One region of the Pantoea sp. E2023-21 genome, then DNA from elsewhere that is predicted to be linked to it. Evidence: predicted binding sites of a transcription regulator. Region 1 holds the regulator's gene; each other region holds the start of a gene.
The links. Region 1 encodes Fur, which represses iron uptake genes when iron is present. Its sites were predicted from a motif close to ATAATAATGAGAACNACTATCAA; they were not measured.
Positions count from the first base shown of each region.

Region 2: a site for Fur is predicted at 2,879-2,901, ahead of ACRQ84_RS17590 (isochorismate synthase). Genes of this name have one in related genera too.
Region 3: a site for Fur is predicted at 2,917-2,939, ahead of ACRQ84_RS21285 (TonB-dependent siderophore receptor). Genes of this name have one in related genera too.
Region 4: a site for Fur is predicted at 3,824-3,846, ahead of fhuA (ferrichrome porin FhuA). Genes of this name have one in related genera too.

Region 1 is NZ_CP195344.1:320,403-326,124, forward strand. Features, by position in the region: gene glnS (glutamine--tRNA ligase) at 1-1,127, shown strand, start outside; gene ACRQ84_RS01555 (hypothetical protein) at 1,362-1,757, shown strand; gene fur (ferric iron uptake transcriptional regulator) at 1,818-2,267, opposite strand; gene fldA (flavodoxin FldA) at 2,622-3,152, opposite strand; gene ybfE (LexA regulated protein) at 3,290-3,565, opposite strand; gene ybfF (esterase) at 3,733-4,497, opposite strand; gene seqA (replication initiation negative regulator SeqA) at 4,746-5,285, shown strand; gene pgm (phosphoglucomutase (alpha-D-glucose-1,6-bisphosphate-dependent)) at 5,310-5,722, shown strand, end outside.
Region 2 is NZ_CP195344.1:3,762,568-3,768,289, reverse strand. Features, by position in the region: gene fepD (Fe(3+)-siderophore ABC transporter permease) at 1-400, opposite strand, end outside; gene entS (enterobactin transporter EntS) at 542-1,792, shown strand; gene fepB (Fe2+-enterobactin ABC transporter substrate-binding protein) at 1,787-2,752, opposite strand; gene ACRQ84_RS17590 (isochorismate synthase) at 2,929-4,110, shown strand; gene ACRQ84_RS17585 ((2,3-dihydroxybenzoyl)adenylate synthase) at 4,121-5,722, shown strand, end outside.
Region 3 is NZ_CP195345.1:488,001-493,722, reverse strand. Features, by position in the region: gene ACRQ84_RS21290 (alpha/beta fold hydrolase) at 1-671, shown strand, start outside; gene ACRQ84_RS21285 (TonB-dependent siderophore receptor) at 689-2,860, opposite strand; gene ACRQ84_RS21280 (ABC transporter substrate-binding protein) at 3,361-4,257, shown strand; gene ACRQ84_RS21275 (amino acid ABC transporter permease) at 4,254-5,177, shown strand; gene ACRQ84_RS21270 (amino acid ABC transporter ATP-binding protein) at 5,170-5,722, shown strand, end outside.
Region 4 is NZ_CP195344.1:4,032,821-4,038,542, forward strand. Features, by position in the region: gene mrcB (bifunctional glycosyl transferase/transpeptidase) at 1-1,677, shown strand, start outside; gene ACRQ84_RS18770 (glycosyl transferase) at 1,721-3,547, opposite strand; gene fhuA (ferrichrome porin FhuA) at 3,882-5,722, shown strand, end outside.

The sequences.
Region 1 (5,722 bases):
CCAGCTTTATCGTGATGCGCGATCCGGTGCTGTACCGCATTAAGTTTGCCGATCACCATCAGACCGGCAGCAAGTGGTGCATCTATCCGATGTACGACTTCACGCATTGCATTTCGGATGCGATTGAAGGCATTACGCATTCTCTCTGCACGCTGGAGTTCCAGGATAACCGTCGCTTGTACGATTGGGTGCTGGATAACATCACTATCCCAGTGCATCCGCGTCAGTATGAGTTCTCGCGCCTGAATCTGGAATACGCCGTGATGTCGAAGCGTAAACTGACTCAGTTGGTAAGCGAGAAGGTTGTAGAAGGCTGGGACGATCCGCGCATGCTGACCGTTTCCGGTCTGCGTCGTCGTGGTTACAGCGCCGCTTCTATCCGTGAGTTCTGCCGCCGCATCGGCGTAACCAAGCAGGACAATATCGTGGAGATGGCGTCATTAGAATCGTGCATTCGTGACGATCTCAATGAAAACGCGCCACGTGCCATGGCTGTAATGGATCCGCTGAAGGTCGTAATCGAGAACCTCCCTGCAGGTCATGAAGAGATCATCAGCATGCCGAATCATCCGAACAAACCGGAGATGGGCACGCGTGAAGTGCCATTCAGCCGTGAAGTGTGGATCGATCGCGCTGACTTCCGTGAAGAAGCCAACAAGCAATATAAACGTCTGGTGCTGGGTAAAGAAGTGCGTCTGCGTAATGCCTACGTGATCCGTGCCGAACGTGTGGCGAAGGACGATGAAGGTAATATCACCTGCATCTACTGTACCTGCGACGTTGATACTCTGAGCAAAGATCCAGCTGATGGCCGTAAAGTGAAAGGCGTCATCCATTGGGTTTCTGCTATTCACGCGTTGCCAGCGGAATTCCGCCTGTATGATCGTCTGTTCAGTGTGCCAAATCCGGGCGCGGCTGAGGATTTCCTCACCACCATTAACCCGAACTCACTGGAGACTAAACAAGGCTTCGTTGAGCCAGGTCTACGTGTAGCCGAGCCAATGGCAGCGTACCAGTTTGAACGCGAAGGTTATTTCTGTGCTGATAGTGTGTATTCACAGCCATCCAAACTGGTGTTTAACCGCACCGTTGGCTTGCGTGATACCTGGGCAAAGATCGGCGATTAAGCGTTTTTGACATCACGCGATATGATCATGTAAGGGCGAGCAATCGCCCTTTTTTATTATCTCTATTTGGCAAGCTACAACCTTTTATGCTGCCCGCCTCATCAAGCCTATAATTCCTCATTTGCGACTATTCTGACTTTAGAATAATTAACCCATTTGCCAGTGTGAAAAACTTTTTTTCAGGTAGGCTATGCGCTCTCAGACGTTGCTCCGCGGGTTATCTAAGGAAAAAAAATGACAAGTCTCGCTCAGGAAGCTAAGCATAGCGTGGTCGTTTTACATCAGCTTATCGAACGTATTTTCAATCAGGCAGAAGGTAGCGACGACAGTATTGACCTGTTTTTGTCGTACTTTCATCCCGAATTTAAAATGGTGACGCCGCAAGGCAAAAGATTGGATCTCAACGAAATGGAAGTGCTTTTTCGCCAGCTGCAGGGACAGCGTGAAGGTATGCGCATTGCGACCAGTGAGCACGCCATCATTTCGCAGCAAAGCGAGGAAGTGACGATTCAGTATCGTGAATTACAGATGATGAACGGTACCAATCAGAGCCGCATTTCACTGGCGGTACTGGATTGCAGCACCACCATTCCTCGCTGGCGTTACCTGCAAGAAACTTTCGTTGCCTGATTTCAGGTATAAAAAAACCGGCTCAAGCGCCGGTTTTTTTATACTGCATAGCACACTCAATTACTTATCGTGGAGCGAGTCGTCTTCGCGGCAGTCTCCCAGCGCACAGTGACCGTAGAGGTACAGGCTGTGGTTGCTGAGTTTGATGCCATGGCGAGTGGCAATTTCACGCTGACGCGTTTCAATTGATTCATCGCTGAATTCGATAACTTTGCCACAATCCAGGCAAATCAAGTGATCATGGTGATGCTGCTGAGTCAGTTCGAAGACAGATTTACCGCCTTCAAAGTTATGACGGGTTACGATGCCCGCGTCGTCAAACTGGTTAAGAACGCGATACACCGTCGCCAGGCCAATCTCTTCGCCCATATCAATCAGGCGCTTGTACAAATCTTCCGCACTGACGTGATGGGACTCGGGGCCAGGTCCCTGAAGCACTTCCAGAATTTTCAGTCTGGGTAGCGTGACTTTCAGGCCAGCCTTCTTCAATGCGGAGTTGTTGTCAGTCATGCGGATATTGTCCTGTTACTTTGCTAGTCACTTGCGGCGCAGGGGCCTTGAATGTTTAGGTCAACGCGCATTCTCATTTGCGTCTCATTATAGAACTCAAGCAGTGAAATGAAAACCAAAGCAACGTCCTTAATCACCAAAGGCTGTAAGGATAATGTCACTAACGTCTTCATGACGCTTGGGTTTTGGATTCCATTTCACTCAGCCTCATTCTACTGCCAGAGGAATAAGCGGATGACCATTGCGGGTATTCTACAGATTTGCGGGGAAAAGTTAAAAAACCGTAGCTATTATTTTTATAGGAAATTCCGTTACCCGATGTGAGATTACGCCCACATCGGGCAGAGCAGGGAATCAGGCTTCAATAATCTCTTTCAGCTGCAGCTCGTCAAAGATCTGCTTAACCCACTTCTCAACACGTTCGTTGGTCAATTCCGGCTGACGATCTTCGTCGATAGCCAGACCAAGGAAGTTTTTATCATCGGCCAGGCCTTTTGATGCTTCAAAATGATAGCCTTCAGTTGGCCAGTGACCGACGATCACCGCACCGTTCGGCTCGATGATGTCACGGATGGTGCCCATCGCATCACAGAAGTACTCGGCGTAATCTTCCTGATCGCCACAACCAAACAACGCTACCAGCTTGCCATTGAAGTCAATCTCTTCCAGCGTCGGGAAGAAATCATCCCAGTCACACTGCGCTTCGCCGTAATACCAGGTTGGAATGCCCAGCAGCAGGATGTCGAAAGCCTCGAGATCTTCTTTGGTGCTCTTAGCAATGTCATGCACTTCGGCGACATCTTTACCCAGTTGTTTCTGGATCATCTTTGCAATATTTTCAGTGTTGCCGGTATCGCTGCCGAAGAAAATGCCTACGATTGCCATGGGTTAGGTAACCTCTTAAATCCTGATTGTGAATGTAAGTCAGTTGACTGCACAGTTATGCGAATAATAGCAGACCGGTAAAAAGTGCGGAACGTGTAAAGCCGTGACTTTGTGTTCCAGCGTGCGGTCTTCGTGCGTTACGACAGTTTGAGCTGTGCCAGCAGCATTTGTTCAATCAATTCGCTGCGACTGATATTTTGCTGATCGGCCAGCGTGCTGAGCGCGTCAACCGCTTCGCTCGACATCTTCAGCTCAACACGACGCAGCCCACGCACTTTATCGCGCTTGAGCTGATTACGTTTGTTGATGCGTAACTGTTCATCACGCGTCAGCGGGCTAGTTTTCGGGCGACCAGGACGCCGCTCGTCTGCGAAGAGATCAAGCGTAGTGCGGTCTGTCTGTTCTTTTGCCATGGTTTGTAAAACTGAGTGGGCGCGAACGGCGGAAAGGCGCTGCGCGATTAAAACATTATCGGCCCGACCACGGCGAAAAACACGCTGTGGCAAATTTTTAGCGCGACATCATACTCCAGCGCCTTCCCTGACGCCAATCCTAAAGCGCAAGCGGCAAGCTTTTGCTTTTACAGGTTAAAGAAACGCCGAACGGCGCGTAACACCGCATCGGGTTTCTCAGCATGCACCCAATGTCCGGCGCCGTTGATCACGTGCGCATGCGCCTGCGGGAACTGACGCAGCAGGGCATCGCGATGCTGATTATCCAGATAAGGCGAATCGCCGCCGCGGATAAACAGTGCCGGATGCGACCACGCAGGAATTTCCTCCCAGCCGGATAGGGTGCTGTAGTTATCCCACAGCACGGGCACGTTAAAGCGCCATTCGCCTTCAGCGAAAGACTTAAGGATAAACTGGATCACGCCATCCTCAGCAATATGCTGACGCATCACTTCAGCGGCTTCACTGCGACGCGTGACGCCCGCAGCGGTGACGGCACGAATAGCGGCAAAAATTTCGTCATGGCGGCGTGTCTGATAATCAACGGGCGCGATATCGATCATCACCATTTTTTCAATGCGTTCTGGCGCAATCGCGCTGAGCGCCATGGCGATTTTGCCACCCATTGAGTGGCCGATCACGCCAGCGCGATCGATGTTGTGTGCATCCAGCGTTGCGACAATGTCCTGTGCCATGGCGTGATAGTTCATCACATCGCTTCGCGGGGACAAGCCGTGGTTACGCACATCAACCTGCAGTGTGGGACGAGCATCGCGCACACCTCGCGCCAGCACGCCAAGATTATCAAGGCTACCAAAAAGACCATGGATTAACAGAATCGGCGTGGCATCAGGGGTAGATTGTTCAGTTTGCAGACGGGCGTTCAAAATCATGGCTAAAGTTCTTACGGTTGTGACCTTGGCTTAGGTTATCATGGATTCACCTGTCCAGCAGTCAGGCCGGTGGGCATTAGGGCATATTCCGACTTTTGCCCGGAAACGTTGCCAACGCTATCGGCTGCCACGGATTTAACTTTATAATCCTTATGTTAGAACCCGCTCACATTTTGCACGACTGGATTTTGCTAAAGCCGTTGCAATAATGCGTGGTTCTGTCATTTGCCAGAATCGTACGGAAAAAGATGAAAACGATTGAAGTTGACGAAGAACTCTACCGTTATATTGCCAGCCACACGCAGCACATTGGTGAAAGCGCCTCAGATATTTTGCGCCGCATGTTGAAGTTCACCGCCGGACAGAGCGCACCTGCTGTGCCTGCCGCTGGTGCATCAATGAAAGAAGCTCAATCTGCCAGCCGCGAAGCGCGTCCTCAGGATCGCGTTCGTGCGGTGCGTGAACTGCTGCTTTCCGATGAATATGCCGAGCAGAATAAGGCGGTTAACCGCTTTATGTTGGTACTGTCAACGCTCTATCGTCTTGATCCGGCTGCGTTTGCTGAAGCTACTGCCTCGCTGCAGGGCCGTACCCGCGTCTACTTTGCGGGCGACGAGCACACGCTGCTGCAAAATGGCACCCATACCAAGCCTAAGCACGTTCCCGGCACACCGTACTGGGTGATCACGAATACCAATACAGGTCGCAAATGCAGCATGGTGGAACACATCATGCTGGCTATGCAGTTCCCACAGGAACTGACAGAGAAAGTTCGCGGCACCATTTAACTGAAGCGTCAGGGAGAAGCGCCAATGGCCAATCACCCCCGTGCTGGGCAGCCTGCCCAGCAGAGCGATTTGATTAACGTTGCACAATTAACCTCGCAGTATTACGTCCTGAAGCCCGATGTGGCGAATCCGGATCATGCGGTGAAATTTGGCACTTCAGGCCACCGCGGCAGCGCGGGACGCCAAAGCTTCAATGAACAGCACATTTTAGCGATCGCCCAGGCAATTGCTGAAGAGCGCAAAAAGAACGGCATCACCGGTCCATGCTACGTCGGTAAAGACACGCATGCGCTGTCTGAGCCAGCGATTCTGTCAGTGCTGGAAGTGCTGGCCGCTAACGGCGTGGACGTGATTGTGCAGCAGGACAACGGTTATACACCGACGCCTGCCATCTCTAACGCCATTCTTGAGCACAACAAACGCGGCGGCGCGCAGGC
Region 2 (5,722 bases), 660 kb from region 1:
CGCCGGTCATCGCCACCAGCAATGAAGACAACAATGCACCGCCAAAGGCGAAACCCAGCCAATCCACTGGAGAGTCAGCACCGAACAGCGCAATACCCATCACCACCGCGAAACCTGCGCCGGCGTTGACGCCAAGAATGCCGGGATCGGCCAGCGGATTACGCGTGAGGCTCTGCATCAACGCACCGGCCAGCCCCAGCGCCACGCCCGCCAGCAAACCGGCCAAGGTGCGCGGCAGGCGCGCGTCGCGCACAATCACGCACTCCGCGCTATTGCAGCTGGAGGTAAGCGAATGAAATACATCGGGAAGCGGTATTGATTTTGCCCCCAGCATTAAGCTGAGCGCGATGAGGAGCAAGAGCAGAATCCCTGAGCCTGCTAATGCACGAATCTGGCGCATAGCGTTCTAAACCTTCACTGTTCAACGTCGTCGCATGCGCGATGTAACTTGATAATGGTTATCGTTATTACTCGCGTTTAGCTATGTTACCATGACTCGCCTCGCGGACGATGAGGAAAATTGGTGCAATAAGGCGAACACATGAACAAATCTTCCCACTTTATCGATCTCTCGCTGCTGAAAACCCATCCGGCTTTTCGCGCGGTGTTTATCGCGCGTTTTATCTCGATTGTCGCGCTCGGCATGCTTGCCGTGGCGGTGCCGGTGCAGATTCAGCACCTGACCCATTCACCGCTGCTGGTGGGATTGGCGGTGACGCTGGCTGCTGCTGGCATGTTTATCGGCCTGCTGACCGGCGGCGTATTAGCGGATCGCCATGAGCGTAAGAAGCTGATCCTGTTTGCCCGATCCACCTGCGGCTTAGGCTTTATCGCACTGGCGATCAACGCCGCGCTGCCGGAACCTTCATTAATCGCCGTTTATCTGCTCGGCTTCTGGGATGGCTTCTTCGGCGCGATTGGCGTCACCGCGCTGCTGGCAGCGACGCCGGCCCTGGTGGGTCGGGAAAACATTATGCAGGCAGGCGCTATCACCATGTTAACGGTGCGCTTTGGTTCGATTTTATCACCGGCGATTGCCGGTCTGGTGATTGCCCACGGCGGCGTGATGTGGAATTACGCACTTGCCGCATTCGGTACACTGCTCACCGTGCTAACGCTGCTGAAATTGCCCACCTTGCCGCCTCCACCGCAGCCGCGTGAACATCCGCTGAAATCCCTCGCGGCTGGCGTGCAATTTCTCTTCGCCAGTCCAATTGTCGGCATGGTGGCGCTGATTGGGGCGCTGGTGACCTTAGCCAGCGCGGTGCGCGTGCTCTATCCCTCTCTCGCACCGCATTGGTCAGTGAGCGCTGACCAGCTTGGCTTAATGTACGCCGCGGTGCCGCTTGGGGCCGCGATCGGCGCGTTCACCAGCGGTAAACTGAAACACGCTGCGCGTCCTGGACAACTGGTGCTTGGTAGCGCCATTGCGGCGTTTATCGCGTTGGGTTTGTTTAGCCTGATGCCGAATCTGCCGCTGGCGTTAGCCTGTCTGGTGGCGTTTGGTTACTTCAGCGCCATCAACAGCCTGGTGCAATACGCGATGATTCAGGCATTAACGCCGGATCATTTGTTAGGCCGCATCAACGGCTTGTGGACCGCGCAGAACGTGACCGGTGATGCGATTGGTGCGGCGGTGATTGGCGCAATGGGTTCATGGCTGCTGCCACCGCAGGCCGCCGCAGTGTTTGGCTTTGCGGCGGCGCTGCTGGGCATTGTGATGTGGTGGGTGATGGGGCGTTTACGTCGTTACCATCCGCCAGCGCCAGCGCTGGCGGAACAGGCATCATGATTTAACGAACAGCTTTTCCAAACGCGCGAGCAAATTGCTGGCGCTGTAGTAATCGAGACGGAACGAATCGACACCCATTTCGTAAACCTGCTTGTTTTGCACCGCGGCGTTTTGCGCGAGGAACGGATTGCTCAGCACCGACGCCGTGGTTTTATCGTCAGCAGCAAACAGCAGGAAGGTTTTACCGGTCAGGCCGCTGGCGACATTTTCGCCCGACAGCTGAATGATGTCTTTACGCTGACCCATGCTGTGCCCCTGCTCAACCGTGGCGGGTGGCGCTGCCAGAGTGAAGCCCAACTGTTCCAGCAACTTGCCCTGTGCCGAGGCGGCGGTCCACAGATTGACGGCGCGTCCGCCGCCGTTCCACACCATGGCGGAGACCGGCTGCGGCGGCAGCGTGATGGCTTTTTTCAGCGCCGCCTCACGGTCGTCGAAAGCGTTAATGCGCTGCGCCGCCTGCGCGTCATGACCGGTCGCCTGACCTAACAGCGTGACGACATCCTGCCAGCTTTTGTCGTCGTAATTGATCACCAGCGTCGGGGCGATGGCGGAAAACTGGTCGGCGAGCTTGAGGGCGGAATCGTTGCCGGTGGCGCTGACAATAATCAGATCCGGCGCTTGCGCAGCAACCGCTTCGGCATTCGGCTCACCGATGTATAAACGTTGAAGATGCTGTTTTTTGGCAACATCGCTCCACTGGCGGAAGAATCCCTGATCGTCAGCCAGGCGACTGTTCGGCGCCGTCGCGCCGGAAGCGATCACCGGCGCATCAATGGCCAGCAGCGATCCGGTCAGCGTAACGCTGGTCGACACAATGCGCTGCGGCGCTTTGTTCAGCGTGATCGATCCGTTAGCGCCCTGCACGGTGCGCGGCCAGCCTTGCTCGGCATGCGCGACGTTGGTGAAAATCTGGAAAACACACATAAGGGCTGCAAGGCCCCAAAAACCGCATTTATTCATAAGTTTTGGTCCACTTTTTAGCATATTGCCCTGCTTAGCGTCAGCGCCTGATTACGTCTAAACGCGCGTGAAATCCCGCGAATGGATTGACACGTTTATCCAATCGACGTAGGTTACTGGCCCATAATAAAAATGATAATCATTCTTAATAATCTTATCATTTATAGGTGAAAATTATGGTGGAATCTTCCACGTTTGAAAATGCCTGGCTGAAGGATTATTCCGCGCTAAGCCGTGGTTTCCTCTTTACCTCGCCGTGGCGTAGTTTGGCAACGCAAGGATGCTATACCACTGTGACTGCACCGGTAGAGGATGCTGCGTCGCTTGATGGTGATTTTCAACTACAGCTGCGGCAGCACTTTGCGGCGGCGAAAAAACAGGGCATCGATAATCCGATTCTGGTCGGGGCGATCCCGTTTGACGTCAGCCAGCCTGCTGCGCTGTTTATTCCTGAATCCTATCAGACGTTTAATCGCGTCGACCTGCAAAACGCGCTGCCGGAAAACGTCAGCGATCTGCCACAGGTGCGTCGTCGCACCGCGGTGCCGGACCACGATGTGTTTACCACGATGGTGGCAGATGCGGTGGCGGCCACGCAGCGCGGCGATCTGGATAAAGTGGTGCTGTCGCGTCTGATGGATATCGTTACCGAACAGCCGGTTGATACCGCAGCACTGATGCAGCGCGTGATTGCGCAGAACCCCAACAGCTACCATTTCCATCTGCCGCTGCCGCAAGGCGGTGCGCTGATTGGCGCCAGTCCGGAACTGATGCTGCGCAAACAGGGGCGCGATTTTAGCTCTTGCCCGCTGGCGGGCTCGGCGCGGCGCAGTCATGACGATGCACAGCAGGATCGCGCCGCTGGCGAAACGCTAATGGATTCCCGCAAAGATCGTCATGAGCATAAGCTAGTGACCGACGCGATGCGCGACACGTTGCAGCCGCGCAGCCGTTTGCTGTCGGTGCCAACCATTCCTTCGCTGATTACCACTGCCACGCTGTGGCATCTGGCCACGCAAATCGATGGCGAAGCGCAGGATGAGCGCGAAAATGCGCTGTCGCTGGCCTGCTTGCTGCATCCCACCCCGGCGCTGAGCGGCTTCCCGCATCAACGCGCGCAGCAGCTCATCCAGCAGCTGGAACCTTTTGATCGTCAATTGTTCGGCGGCATCGTTGGCTGGTGCGATAGCGAGGGCAATGGCGAATGGGTGGTCACCATCCGCTGCGGCACCGTACAGGGCACCCGCGTGCGCCTGTTTGCCGGCGCGGGCATTGTTGCCGATTCACAACCCGAATCAGAGTGGCGCGAAACCGGCGTGAAGCTGGACACCATGTTGCGCGCCTTTGGACTGCAATAAAGGAAAGAGCATGAGCATTCCCTATACTCGCTGGCCGGACGATCTGGCTGCGCGCTACCGTGAAAAAGGCTACTGGCTGGATGTGCCGATGACCGACATTTTGGCGCGCCATCAGCACAACGATGCCATTGCGGTGATTGATGGCGATCGTCAAATTAGCTATCGCGAATTGGATGTACTGAGCAGCAACCTGGCCGCCGCGCTACAGCGTCGTGGCCTGCAAAACGGTGATACTGCGCTGGTGCAACTCGGCAACGTGGCCGATTTTTATGTCACGGTGTTTGCGCTGTTCAAGCTCGGCGTAGCATCAGTCTTCGCGCTGTTCAGTCATCAGCGCACCGAACTGAGCGCCTATGCCGCGCAGATCGAGCCGAAACTGCTGATTGCCGATCGCACCCACGCGCTGTTTGCTGACGACACCTTTATTAGCGCGCTGTGCGCCGCGCAGCCTTCACTACAACAGGTCATTCTGCGTAATGACAATCAGCCGGAAAACACGCTGGAAGCGCTGATGGCGGAAGCCGCAGCGGATTTCGTCGCGTCGCCAACCGCCGCCGATGAAGTGGCGTTTTTCCAGCTCTCCGGTGGTAGCACCGGCACACCGAAGCTGATTCCACGCACGCATAATGACTATTACTACAGCATTCGCGCCAGTGATGAGATCTGCGAGGTGACCGCCGAAACGCGTTATCTTATCGCCCTGCCCGCACCGCACAACTTTGCGATGAGCTCACCCGGATCGTTGGGCGTGTTCTACGCCGGTGGGCAGGTGATTCTGGCCGCCGATCCCAGCGCCACGTTGTGCTTCCCGCTGATTGAGAAGCATCAGGTCACCGATACCGGTTTAGTGCCGCCTGCGGTGAGCTTGTGGTTACAGGCGATTCAGGAATGGGGCAGCAATAAACAGCTGGCCTCGCTGCAGCGCATTCAGGTGGGCGGCGCCAAACTGGGCGAAACGCTGGCTGCACGTATTCAGACCGAAATCGGTTGCCAGTTGCAGCAGGTGTTCGGCATGGCCGAAGGGCTGGTGAATTACACCCGCTTTGGTGACGATGAGGAAACCATTCTCACTACGCAAGGCCGTCCGATTTCTGAAGACGACGAAGTGTGGGTTGCTGATGAGCACGGCAATGCGCTGCCAACCGGCACCGTTGGCCGCCTGATGACGCGTGGCCCCTACACCTTCCGTGGCTACTACAAGAGCCCGGAACACAACGCTGCCAGCTTCGATGCCAACGGATTTTACTGTTCGGGCGATCTGATTGAGATCAACGCGCAAGGCTACATCACCGTGCAAGGGCGCGAAAAGGATCAGATCAATCGTGGTGGCGAGAAGATCGCTGCGGAAGAGATCGAAAACCTGCTACAGCGTCATCCTGATGTGATCCACGCCGCGCTGGTGTCAATGAACGACGAGCTGATGGGCGAAAAGAGCTGCGCCTTTATTGTCGCCAGCCAACCGCTTAAAGCCGTGGCGCTGCGTCGCCATCTGCGTGAGCTGGGCGTGGCCGAGTTCAAATTACCTGACCGTATTACCTGCGTAGATGCCCTGCCGCTGACGCCTGTCGGCAAGGTGGATAAAAAACGTTTACGCCAACAGCTTGCCGATCAA
Region 3 (5,722 bases), on a different replicon from region 1:
GCGACTCAGATAAACCGCTCAGCGGCTACGACACCACCTCGCTGGCGCAAAAAGTGCAGGGTTTGATGCAGCAACTGGACCTCGATAGCTATTATCTCGCGGCGCACGACGTCGGTGCGTGGGTTGCCTGGCCGTATGCCACGCTGTTTAGCCACCAGGTAAAAAAGCTGGCGTTACTGGATGCTGGCATTCCCGGCGTCACCTTGCCGGAGTCGCTGCCGGCTACGCCGGATAAAGCGTGGAAAACCTGGCACTTCGCGTTCCATCTCTTGCCCGATTTACCGGAGGCGTTGATTGAAGGGCGCGAAGCGATCTATCTCGAATGGTTCCTGAAACGGAAAGCGGCCAGCCCGATGGTGTTCGGCGATGAAGATATGGCGGAATACACCCGTTTGTTACAGCAGAAGGGCGCGATACGCGCAGGCATGGCTGCATATCGTGACGTGGCGGTATCCGCAGGGCAAAACCGTGAGTTACTTCATCAACGCGGCAAACTCGCCTTGCCTTTATTAGCGATCAGCGCCGATCAAGGTTCGATTCCCGATATGGCGATGCCGTTGCGTGCATACGCGGCGGATGTCACGGGAATTAAAATCGCGCACTGCGGTCACTTCATCCCAGATGAGCAACCGCAGGCGCTAGCAGATGCGTTACGCGAGTTTTTTAGTTAAGCCAGGAAGCGGCTCAATTAAAACGACATCGTCACGCCAGCATAATAGGCGCGGCCTGGTTCGTTATAGGTTGAAGCGCCCGAGTTTTCGCGGTAAATGCGTTTATCAAACAGGTTGTTGATACCGGCATTGGCGCGCAGGTTTTTAGTGATGTCGTAATTGGCGTTCAAACCAAACACCGAATAGGGACTAATCTCCTGCGTCGTCATGCTGGACGCATCGATATTGGTCTCGACATTCTGACGCGGTTTCTGGCGCCCATACTGCGTCCAGTTGATGTTAGCGCTGAGATCCTGCGTCGCCTGCCACTCTAGCTGCGAGTTGATAGTGAATTCCGGGATCACTGACAGCGGATTGCCGGTTTTCTTGCTCTCGGAGCGGAACATATAGGTGGCGTTAGAGCGCCATTCCAGCGTGTCGGCAATTAAAGGAATGGTCAGATTACCTTCCAGTCCTTCAACAACCGCTTTGCCACCGTTTTCCCAGCGCAGCACGTTGTAAACCGGGCGGCTGCTGGAATAAACCGGCTCGGTGCCCGAGACAATTTTGTTCTTATAGTCATTGCGGAACCAGGTTATGCCCGCGACGTAGCCTTGGTCACTGAATTCCAGCCCAATCTCTTTGTTGACGCTGGTTTCCGCATCAAGATCCTGATTACCCAGCAGATAACATTGGCTGAGGCCAATCGGGCAACCGTTGCCACGCGTGGAGAGCAGATAACCCGGTGTAGATTGATAAAGGTTAGGGGCTTTAAACACGCGCGCAATACCGGCTTTCAACGTGAAGTAATCGCCCAGACCTTGCGAAACGTTGAGGCTTGGGCTCCAGTTCGCGCCAAATTGATCGTGATAATCAAAGCGCAGGCCCGGAATCACTTCGGTGCTATCGGTGGCGGCAATGTTGTCTTCGAAGAACAGCGAACTGAGGGTGGCGCTGTTTTTACTGCTGCGCTGCGACGGATCGCCTGAACTGTCCGGCAAATTCACCCCGATAGCGCTGGCCGAAAGCATCGATGCTGGGTCGTTCAGCTCATCGCGATTCCACTCCGCGCCCAGCGTCACGGTTTGATCAACCAGCAGCTGTAGCGGGAAGTTGATCTCTCCGCCCGCGCGGTAGCTTTCCAGGCGGCTGGTGGCATAAGTATCGCTATTGATCATGCCTTCGGTACGACCGGCAGTGCCTTCTTGCAGACGCGTATTGTTGGTTTTCTCGTAGTTAACATTGAACTTTGAGGTTCCCCAATCCCAGATACCGTTGTGCGCGATGCCGTAGCTTTGACGATACATGCGGTTTGTCTCATCGCCGTACAGCGATTCCACTAAACCGTCGGTGCTGGCGTTGCTGTTACTGTTTTGCGTATCACCGGCGTAAATGTTGCCCTGGCGGCTGTAGCCGTAAGAGAAGTCGATGATTTGCAACGGCGTGATTTTCCACGAAAGCACGGTGTTGATGTCTTTATTGCGCACGCCTTCACGGCCCGCGGCATAAGAACCATTTTCGGCGGTGTTGATATCAAACGCATCGGCATCGGTGCGGTTGATATTGCCGTAGAGACGCATCGTCAACGCATCACCGGCCAGCGGGCCGCTGAGATTGAAGTTAGCGCGTCGGGTATCGCCTTCTTTGTCATTTTCGGGCTGGCTGGTATACAGCGATAGCGAGCCATGCCAATCGTTAGTAGGGCGCTTGGTAATGATATTCACCACGCCGCCCGCCGCGCCAGAACCGTAGCGTGCCGCAGCCGGGCCACGAATCACTTCAATACGCTCAACCATTTCAGCCGGCACCCAATTGGTATCGCCGCGAGAATCACGTTCGCCGCGCCAGCTGTAGCGCACCGCGTTACGCGAGGAAACCGGCACGCCATCGATCATCACTAAAGTATTTTCCGGGCCCATGCCGCGGATATCGATTTGACGGTTGTTACCGCGGCTGCCGCTGGCACCGTTACCGGTGAGGTTAACGCCGGGCATTTTGCGGATGATGTCGGAGAGATCGTTAACAGGGGGATTTTTCTTGATGTCTTCAGCCGTAATCGTGGATACGCCCGGTTGCTGTTTGAGCTCCTGCTCGGCGGTAACAATCATCGACTCATCGTCAGCCAGCTTTTCGGTTGTTTCAACGGCAAAGGCAGGCGACGTTAGCATTCCCGCTAAAACAAGCGCAATCGGACGCTTTTTGCCACGCATGGTTACATTCACTTAATTTTTCTCCCTGTTAGGTTAACAATTGTAAGTAAATGCGCATGATAATGATAACGTTTCTCATTGTATATCTGGCATGACAAACCTTTACACACCGAGGCGACGTTAATTGAAGCGGGGTAGTCCTAATCGGTTAGATGAATCTGTTATGACTAAGAAGCGTTTATTCATTGCGAGCAGCAAAAGCAGGTTATTGATTCGCTAGTAAAATCTGAAATCCGCGCGCTTTTCTTTACGCACACCTGCGCGGAAATGCCTGATTTAAGGCGTTGGTCTCTCTATTCCCATTTTTCGGGAATAGATATGTATTTTTTGCATTTGTGATCGCTGTATATCTTCACAGAGAATGACGCAGGGACGTAATGAGGATGAAAATGCCAACCACTGTACGCCGTGATGCGCGGTGAGTCTGGAGAAAAAAACATCGCTACCTCAACGCCTTTTCCCGATGGGGAAACATTTTATAAATCAGGAGAAAGGTTCCAGTGAAACTCGCCAAAGGCATCACTTTTATTGCGCTCGCTCTGAGTGCCCACACCGCGTTTGCCGCCGATGAATCCGTGCCAACTGACAGCTCAATCCATGTGCAGGCCGATCCTGCGCTGAAAAGCCTGCTGCCTGCGGATGTGGTAAAGCGTGGCTACATTGTCGCCGGAACCAACCCCAACACGCCGCCAACCACCTTCTATAAAGAAGACAACAAAACGCTGGCGGGTCGTGAAATCGATATCATGAATGCCGTAGGTGAGCGTCTGGGAATCCAGGTTCAATGGCGCGATACCGGCGGTTTCGACAACATTATTCCAGGCCTGAAAACCGGTCGTTATGATGTGGCGCTTTCCAACATCAACGCCACGCCGACGCGTGCCAAAATCATCGACTTCGTCGGTTACTACGATGCCAGCCGCCTTGGCATTATCTCGCGTAAAGATGCCAATATTGCGCCATTCAAAGATCTTGCGGATGTCTGCGGTAAAGAAGTGGGGGCCGGTTCTGGCACCACGCAGGTCACGCGCCTTGAAGACGCCAGCAAAGCCTGTGAAGCCGCAGGTAAAAAACCGATCAAAGTGTCGGTGTTCCCGGATCGTCCTGCTGGCGTGCAGGCGGTGGTAAGCGGTCGCGTGCCCATGTTCCTCGGCCCGTACGAAGGCCTGCTGTGGCAGGTTAAAGTGATCAAACCGTTAACCATGAGCGGCGAAATCACCGTTCACGACGCGCCAGTTTCTGTCGCTTTCCCGAAAGACTCTGCGCTGGAGCCAGCCGTACAGGCCGCGCTCAACTCATTGATCAAAGACGGCAGCTACAACAAGATCCTCGATACCTGGGGCATCGGCTTTGGCGCTGTTAAACAAGCCAAACGCAATCAGGAAATCTTTCAATGAGTGATATTCACGACCACACCGGCGATTTGAAAATCGTCGGCAAACGTTATTACGGACGCTGGCTGAGTGCGCTGGTGGTGCTGTTGTGCGTGGTGGCGATGGCGAACTCGATGATTAACAACCCACGCTTCGAATGGAGCGTGATTGCGGAGAACTTTACCGGCGAATCGATCCTGCAAGGCGTAGTAATGACGCTGCAGCTCACCGCGATCTCTGTGGTGCTGGGTTTTGCCTTCGGTACGGTGCTGGCGCTGATGCGCCTCTCCTCCAATCCGGTGCTGGTGGGCGTAAGCTGGTTTTATACCTGGTTCTTCCGCGGTGTGCCGATGCTGGTACAGCTGTTCCTGTGGTACAACATCGCGGCGCTCTATCCAACCATCGCCCTGTCTATCCCGGGTCTCGGCGAACTCTGGAGCACGCAATCTAACGCGCTGGTGAGCCCATTCAGTGCGGCGGTGATCGCGCTGGTGATGCACCAATCTGCTTATGCTGCTGAAATTGTGCGTGCCGGTATCCAAAGCGTCGGCAACGGCCAGCTGGAAGCCGCGCGTGCGCTTGGCTATCGTCCATCGCAGATTTTCCGTCACACCGTGCTGCCGCAGGCGATGCGCGCCATCATGCCGCCCGCCGGAAACGAAATCATTGGTCAGTTGAAAACCACGGCGGTGGTCTCAGTGATCTCGCTGCAGGACGTGCTGTTCTCGGCGCAGATTATTTACCAGCGTACCTATGAAGTGATTCCGCTGCTGCTGGTGGCAACCTTGTGGTATCTGCTGATGACCTCGGTGCTGTCAGTGGGTCAGTTCTATGTGGAACGCTATTTTGGTCGTGGCGTCACACGCCGGGAAAAACGCAGCCTGTTTAAATCGCTGCCGGGCTTCTCAGCGGCGAAAGCAGAAAGGAGCGTCAGCAATGGGTGAAGCCATCGCATTACGTAAAGTCACCAAGCGCTTCTCTGGCGTCACTATTCTTGACGAAGTGAATCTGGATATTCCCGCCGGGTCAGTCACGGTAATCCTTGGGCCGTCCGGGTCGGGAAAATCGACGCTGTTGCGCTGCATTAATCATCTGGAAAAACTGGATGGCGGCACCATTCGCATTGGTGGCGAGATCATTGGCTACAAGCAAAAAGGCCAGGCGCTGCACGAGTTAAGCAGCGGTGAGGTTGCGCGTCAGCGTGCCGAAATCGGCATGGTGTTTCAGCAGTTCAACCTGTTCCCGCACCGTACCGTATTGCAAAATATCGTGGATGCACCGATGCGGGTGAAGAAGCAGAGCCGTCAGCAAGCGACCAGTAAAGCGCTGTCGCTGTTGAAGCAAGTGGGTTTGTCAGGCCGCGAAGAAGAGTGGCCGCAGAATCTCTCCGGTGGTCAGCAGCAGCGTGTGGCGATTGCCCGAGCGCTGGCAATGGATCCCGGCGTGATGCTGTTTGATGAACCCACTTCTGCGCTCGATCCTGAACTGG
Region 4 (5,722 bases), 390 kb from region 1:
ATGGCGGTGATCATGGATGCGCGCTACAGCAAAGATCGCATCCTCGAGCTGTATCTCAATGAGGTGTATCTCGGCCAGACCGGCAACGATCAGATCCGCGGCTTCCCGCTGGCGAGTCTTTACTATTTCGGTCGTCCGGTGGATGAGTTGAGCCTCGATCAGCAGGCGATGCTGGTGGGCATGGTGAAAGGGGCGTCGCTGTATAATCCGTGGCGCAACCCGAAACTGGCGCTGGAGCGACGTAATCTGGTGCTGCGTTTGCTGCAACAGCAGAACGTTATCGATCAAGAACTGTATGACATGCTGTCGGCACGTCCGCTTGGCGTGCAGCCGAAAGGCGGCGTGATCACGCCACAGCCGGCGTTTATGCAGATGGTGCGCAACGAGCTGCAGGCTAAACTCGGCGACAAAATGAAAGATCTCTCCGGCGTGAAGATTTTCACGACGCTGGATGCGATCTCGCAGGATGCTGCCGAGAAAGCGGTCATTGAAGGTATTCCAACGCTGAAAAAACAGCGTGGCCTGAAAGATCTGGAAACCGCGATGGTGGTGGTGGATCGCTTCAGTGGTGAAGTACGCGCCATGGTCGGCGGGGCCGATCCGCAGTTTGCCGGTTATAACCGTGCGCTGCAGGCGCGTCGTTCGATTGGCTCACTGGCAAAACCGGCGACTTATCTCACCGCGCTGAGCCAGCCGAACAGCTATCGCCTCAACAGCTGGATCGCCGATGAGCCGATTGCGCTGAAACAGCCGAACGGCACCATCTGGAAACCGATGAATGACGATCGTCGTTTCAGCGGCAAAGTGATGCTGGTGGATGCGTTAACCAACTCCATGAACGTGCCAACGGTCAATTTGGGTATGACGCTGGGGTTGAACGCGGTGATGGATACCTGGACCAAGCTGGGCGTGCCGAAAGATCAGCTGCATCCGGTGCCCTCTATGCTGTTGGGTGCATTGAATCTGACGCCGATTGAAGTGGCGCAGGCGTTCCAGTCGATCGCCAGCGGCGGTAACCGCGCTGACCTTTCCGCTGTACGCTCGGTGATTGCCGAAGATGGCACCGTGTTGTATCAGAGCTATCCACAGGCACAGCGGGTTGAACCGGCGCAGGCTGCGTATCTGACGCTTTACACCATGCAGCAGGTGGCGGATCACGGTACGGCGCGTGCGCTGGGTGCGCGTTATCCTAAAGCCCATCTGGCGGGCAAAACCGGTACCACCAATGATCTGATCGACAGCTGGTTTGCCGGTGTTGATGGCAAAGAAGTGGCGATTACCTGGGTGGGCCGCGATAACAACCAGAGTTCGAAGCTCTACGGGGCCAGCGGTGCGATGCAGCTTTACCGCCGCTATCTCGACAACCAGGCACCGATGCCGCTGGTGCTGACGCCGCCGGAAGATATCACGCAGATGAATGTCGATTCTGCCGGTAACTTTATCTGCGGTACGGGCAGCAGCACATGGCGTTCGCTGCCAGTCTGGTCTCTGGATCCGAATGCGCTGTGTCAGCAGCAGCAAGAGCAGGTTCAGCAACAACAGCAGCAGTTGCAGCAACAGCAACAGCAGGAACAACAGCAACAGCAGCAACAACAGCAACAACAGCAACCGCAGAATGAACAGAAAGATTCTGACGGCGTGGCAGGTTGGATTAAAGATATGTTCGGCAGCAAATAAGTTGCCGAGAAAACCAAGGGCGCTGCGGCGCCCTTTTTCATACTTAAGTCTTGTTGAATGGTCTTAGCGAGGCACAAATAATGTCAGCGATTTTTTCACCTGCCGTTTTTTCTTCAATTTGCAGTTCTTCCATCAAAACCTGCCCCCGGCTGGCTTTCATCGGATCGCGTCCAGCGACGATATTGTCGACGAAAGTGAAAATATCCTCCTCCTGCCAGGCCACGTCGTAGGCGTTATAGATAAAGTCAGCGGTGCGATTCAGGCCATAACAGCTTTCATGAGTCAGGTAGAGAATCGGTTTGTTCGACGGCAAATATTCGAACAAGAATGAACCCGCGTCGGCGAGCAATGCATCCGATCGGGCAAAAGTGAGTTTGTAATCATGCCCGCTATCCCACTCCACATTAGCGCGATGTTGTGCGGCATTAAGCAGTTGGTGATAGAGGCTGCGCGCGGCTGGGCTAGCATCCCCCATCCACTGACTCAGCAGCGGGTGAGGGCGAATGATCAGATGGATATCGTCACGTTCAATCAGCTTTAAAAAAGCGGCGCCGTAGATCGTGAAGGTGGTAGACATTTTGCGACCGTCAGGCAGCACAAAATGCGGCGTCCACAGCAACGTTTTGACCTTTGTGGCTGGCTTCTCGTCGTGGAGATGAAAGCGTCGCTGATAATGGTCAAACTTGGGGTGACCCGTCACATAAACGTGATCGTTGCCCGCGTCGCACTGAATACCAAACTCCGCTTTATGCCGCGCCGAACGAGAAAAAATCCACGTCGCCAGATTCTGGCACAGCAAATTAAATTGATAGCGCTGGACCTCTTCACTGATGCCGCTGTCGAGCGCATAAGGGATGTAAGCGATCTTCACGCCGCGTTCGTGCAAATATTCGCTGCGAAACGCTTCGGGTCGCGCTTCGTCGTAAGGGTTCTGCAGAAACACCACGTCCGGCTGACGGTCCTCCAACCGATACGCTTCAAATCCTGTGTAGTCGAGCCCTCTGTCGCGCAGAATGCCGCGCTGAATGTCGCCATTAACATCGCTCGCCTTCCAGTTGAGGTATGGCACCACCACGATGCGGCAATCGAACGCGGGGTTGGCCTGCATCGCGTCAATCACCGATTCAAAGTTCGTCCAGCCCGGCGGCCACTGGAAGTAAAAGTCGACTTTAATTGGGCCGGAGGTGGAGGGCGTGAATTTAGCAGGCGCAACGATTTGACTTAACGGCTTTCTGAAGAGCGTGCGGTAATCTACCGTTCTATTTTCGATATCGCTTTTATCGAGGCGCTGTGCACCGGCGTTGGGGAAGACGCCCAGCCATAGATCCCGCTGCATCAGGCTATTCCAATGCACATCCAGCGCATAGTCTGCCTGTGCGCCGCCCTGCAATTGAGCGTGTAGTGCCGCGCGATAATTCCCGATTAAGGTGGCGTAATAGTGCTGGTTAACAATATAGGCACATGCGCACCATGCGAAATTGGCACGTACAATATAGTTCACGCTGTTTAACGGCGTTACCCGACGATAATTTGCCGCCAGGAAAGCCACCTGCCAGTTAATGTTGGGCAGAGCGGTAAAGTAGCGATTGAGATTGTCGTAATTCGCCTGTGTTTCATTAAAGGCGAAGTCATCTTCAAGAATCAGCACGCGATCCCAGCCGTTGTCCCGCGCCATCTCCAGCGCCGCGATATGCGATTGCGTACAGCCGATGAACCCTTTTTCATGTTTTATCGCATCAAGACGTACGATTTTGTCGCTCGGCACGCCCAGTTTTTTGAGCTGCCTGGTGATGCGGGTTAATCGGTCTTTGCGTTTTTTTAAATTGATGAAAATAACGCGTTCAACAATATTCCAGTTTATTGAGGGCATGACATGGTCTGTATGAAGAGGGATGCCTGCTGTAAGCAAATATCGGGCCACTTTATAAATTGTTGATTGTCTTATTTATCGCGATTGAAAGCGGCTTCTGGAAGGGAATGAACTTCCTCTTTGCGGCAATGCTCCTTCCGTTAAAGGGGCAGCGAAATGCTTCGATGCATTTTTATTATTCTCGATCATAAACATGCGCGATCTGGTCGCAAACGCCCCGCCAACAGCCATTAGACGTTGCGAATATGGCGGGATTTCGCCTAAAATCCGTCCGTCATAATAATCATTCTCGTTTGTATTCGCCTGCATCGACTTTTTTCGAGAGACCTCATTTATGAATACGCGAAAGACTCATCCTTGTTCTTTACGTCCAGGCTCATCCCGCCGTCCACTGGCCTGGCTTATTTCCCTGACGTTGGGCACGTTAAGCGCACAGGCGCTGGCTGAAGATACCGTGGTGGTTAGCGCCGACGGTGGCAGCGGCGTCGCACAAGAGAAAGCGTGGGGCCCGTCGCCGACCATCGCAGCCAAACGCAGCGCCACTGGCACCAAAACCGATACGCCGATTGAGAAGAACCCGCAGTCAATCTCTGTGGTCACGCAGGAAGAGATGGCGATGAAAAACGTCACCAGCGTGAAAGGGGCTTTCAACTACACGCCAGGCGTATTAACCGGTAATCGCGGCAGCTCCAATGTGATCGATGCGTTGTCGATTCGCGGCTTCAGCGAAACCAACACCAACCAATATCTTGATGGCCTAAAACTACAGGGTGATAACTACTCTGAGTTCGCTATCGATCCCTATTTTCTTGAGCGTGCCGAGCTGTTGCGCGGTCCGGTTTCGGTGCTGTATGGCAAGAGTAATCCGGGCGGCGTAGTGTCGCTGGTAAGCAAGCGTCCAACGCAGGAGACGCTGCGTGAAGTGCAGTTCCAGATGGGCACCAATAATCAGTTTTCCACCGGTTTCGATTTCGGCGGCGCGCTGGATGATGACGGCGTTTACAGCTATCGCCTGACCGGACTCGCACGCAGCGCCGACGCACAGCAGGATATGAATAAAGAGAAGCGCTATACCATCGCGCCATCGTTCAGCTGGCGTCCGGATGAAAACACGCGCTTCGATCTGCTGACCTACTTCCAGAACGAACCGGAAACCGGCTACTACGGTTGGTTGCCGCGTCAGGGCACCGTGGTGGGGATGACGCGCCCGGACGGCAGCAGCTATAAATTGCCAACCAACTTTGATGAAGGCGAAGACAGCAACAAGATTTCGCGCAGCACCAAGATGGTGGGCTACAACTTCGAGCACAGTTTCAACGAGACATGGACGGTACGACAGAATCTGCGTTATGCGGATTTGAGAACCGATTATCGTAGTATTTATGGCAATGGTTATCTTCCTGCATCGCAACAAATCACCCGCGGTTCAGCGGTTTCCAATGAAAAACTCAATCAGTTTGCCGTCGATAACCAGGCACAGGCCAAATTCGCCACAGGCCAGGTTGATCACACGTTGTTGCTGGGTGTCGATTTCCAGCGCACCCGCAACGACATTGATGCGCAGTTTGGTACTGCATCACCGTTGAGTGCGGTAAATCCGCAATACGGCAACGATAGCGTGACGCCGTTTGCCGACCCTTATCAGCATCTTAATAAGCAACGTCAAACCGGCTTGTATGCACAGGATCAGATGGAGTGGAACCGCTGGGTGTTCACTCTTGGCGGCCGCTACGATTACGCCATGAACTCGGTCTACGACCGCGTAACGGATAAAGTTGATCGTCAGAACGATCAGGCTTTCACCTGGCGTGGCGGTCTGAACTATGTGTTTGATAACGGCATCGCGCCTTACTTCAGCTACAGCGAAGCTTTTATCCCGAATGCGGGCTCGACTTATGGTGGCGAAGCCTTCGATCCTTCGCGTGCCAAACAGTATGAAGCGGGGGTGAAATACGTACCGAAAGACCGTCCAGTGGTGTTGACGGCGGCGGTGTATCAGTTGACCAAAACCAAAAACCTGACGGCCGATCCGGACACGGTTAATCATCCATTTGCCAGTATTCAGAGTGGTGAGATCCGTTCACGCGGCGTGGAGCTGGAAGCTAAAGCGGCGCTGAATGCCAACATCAATATGACCGCGTCTTATACCTACACTGATGCGGAATACACCGAAGA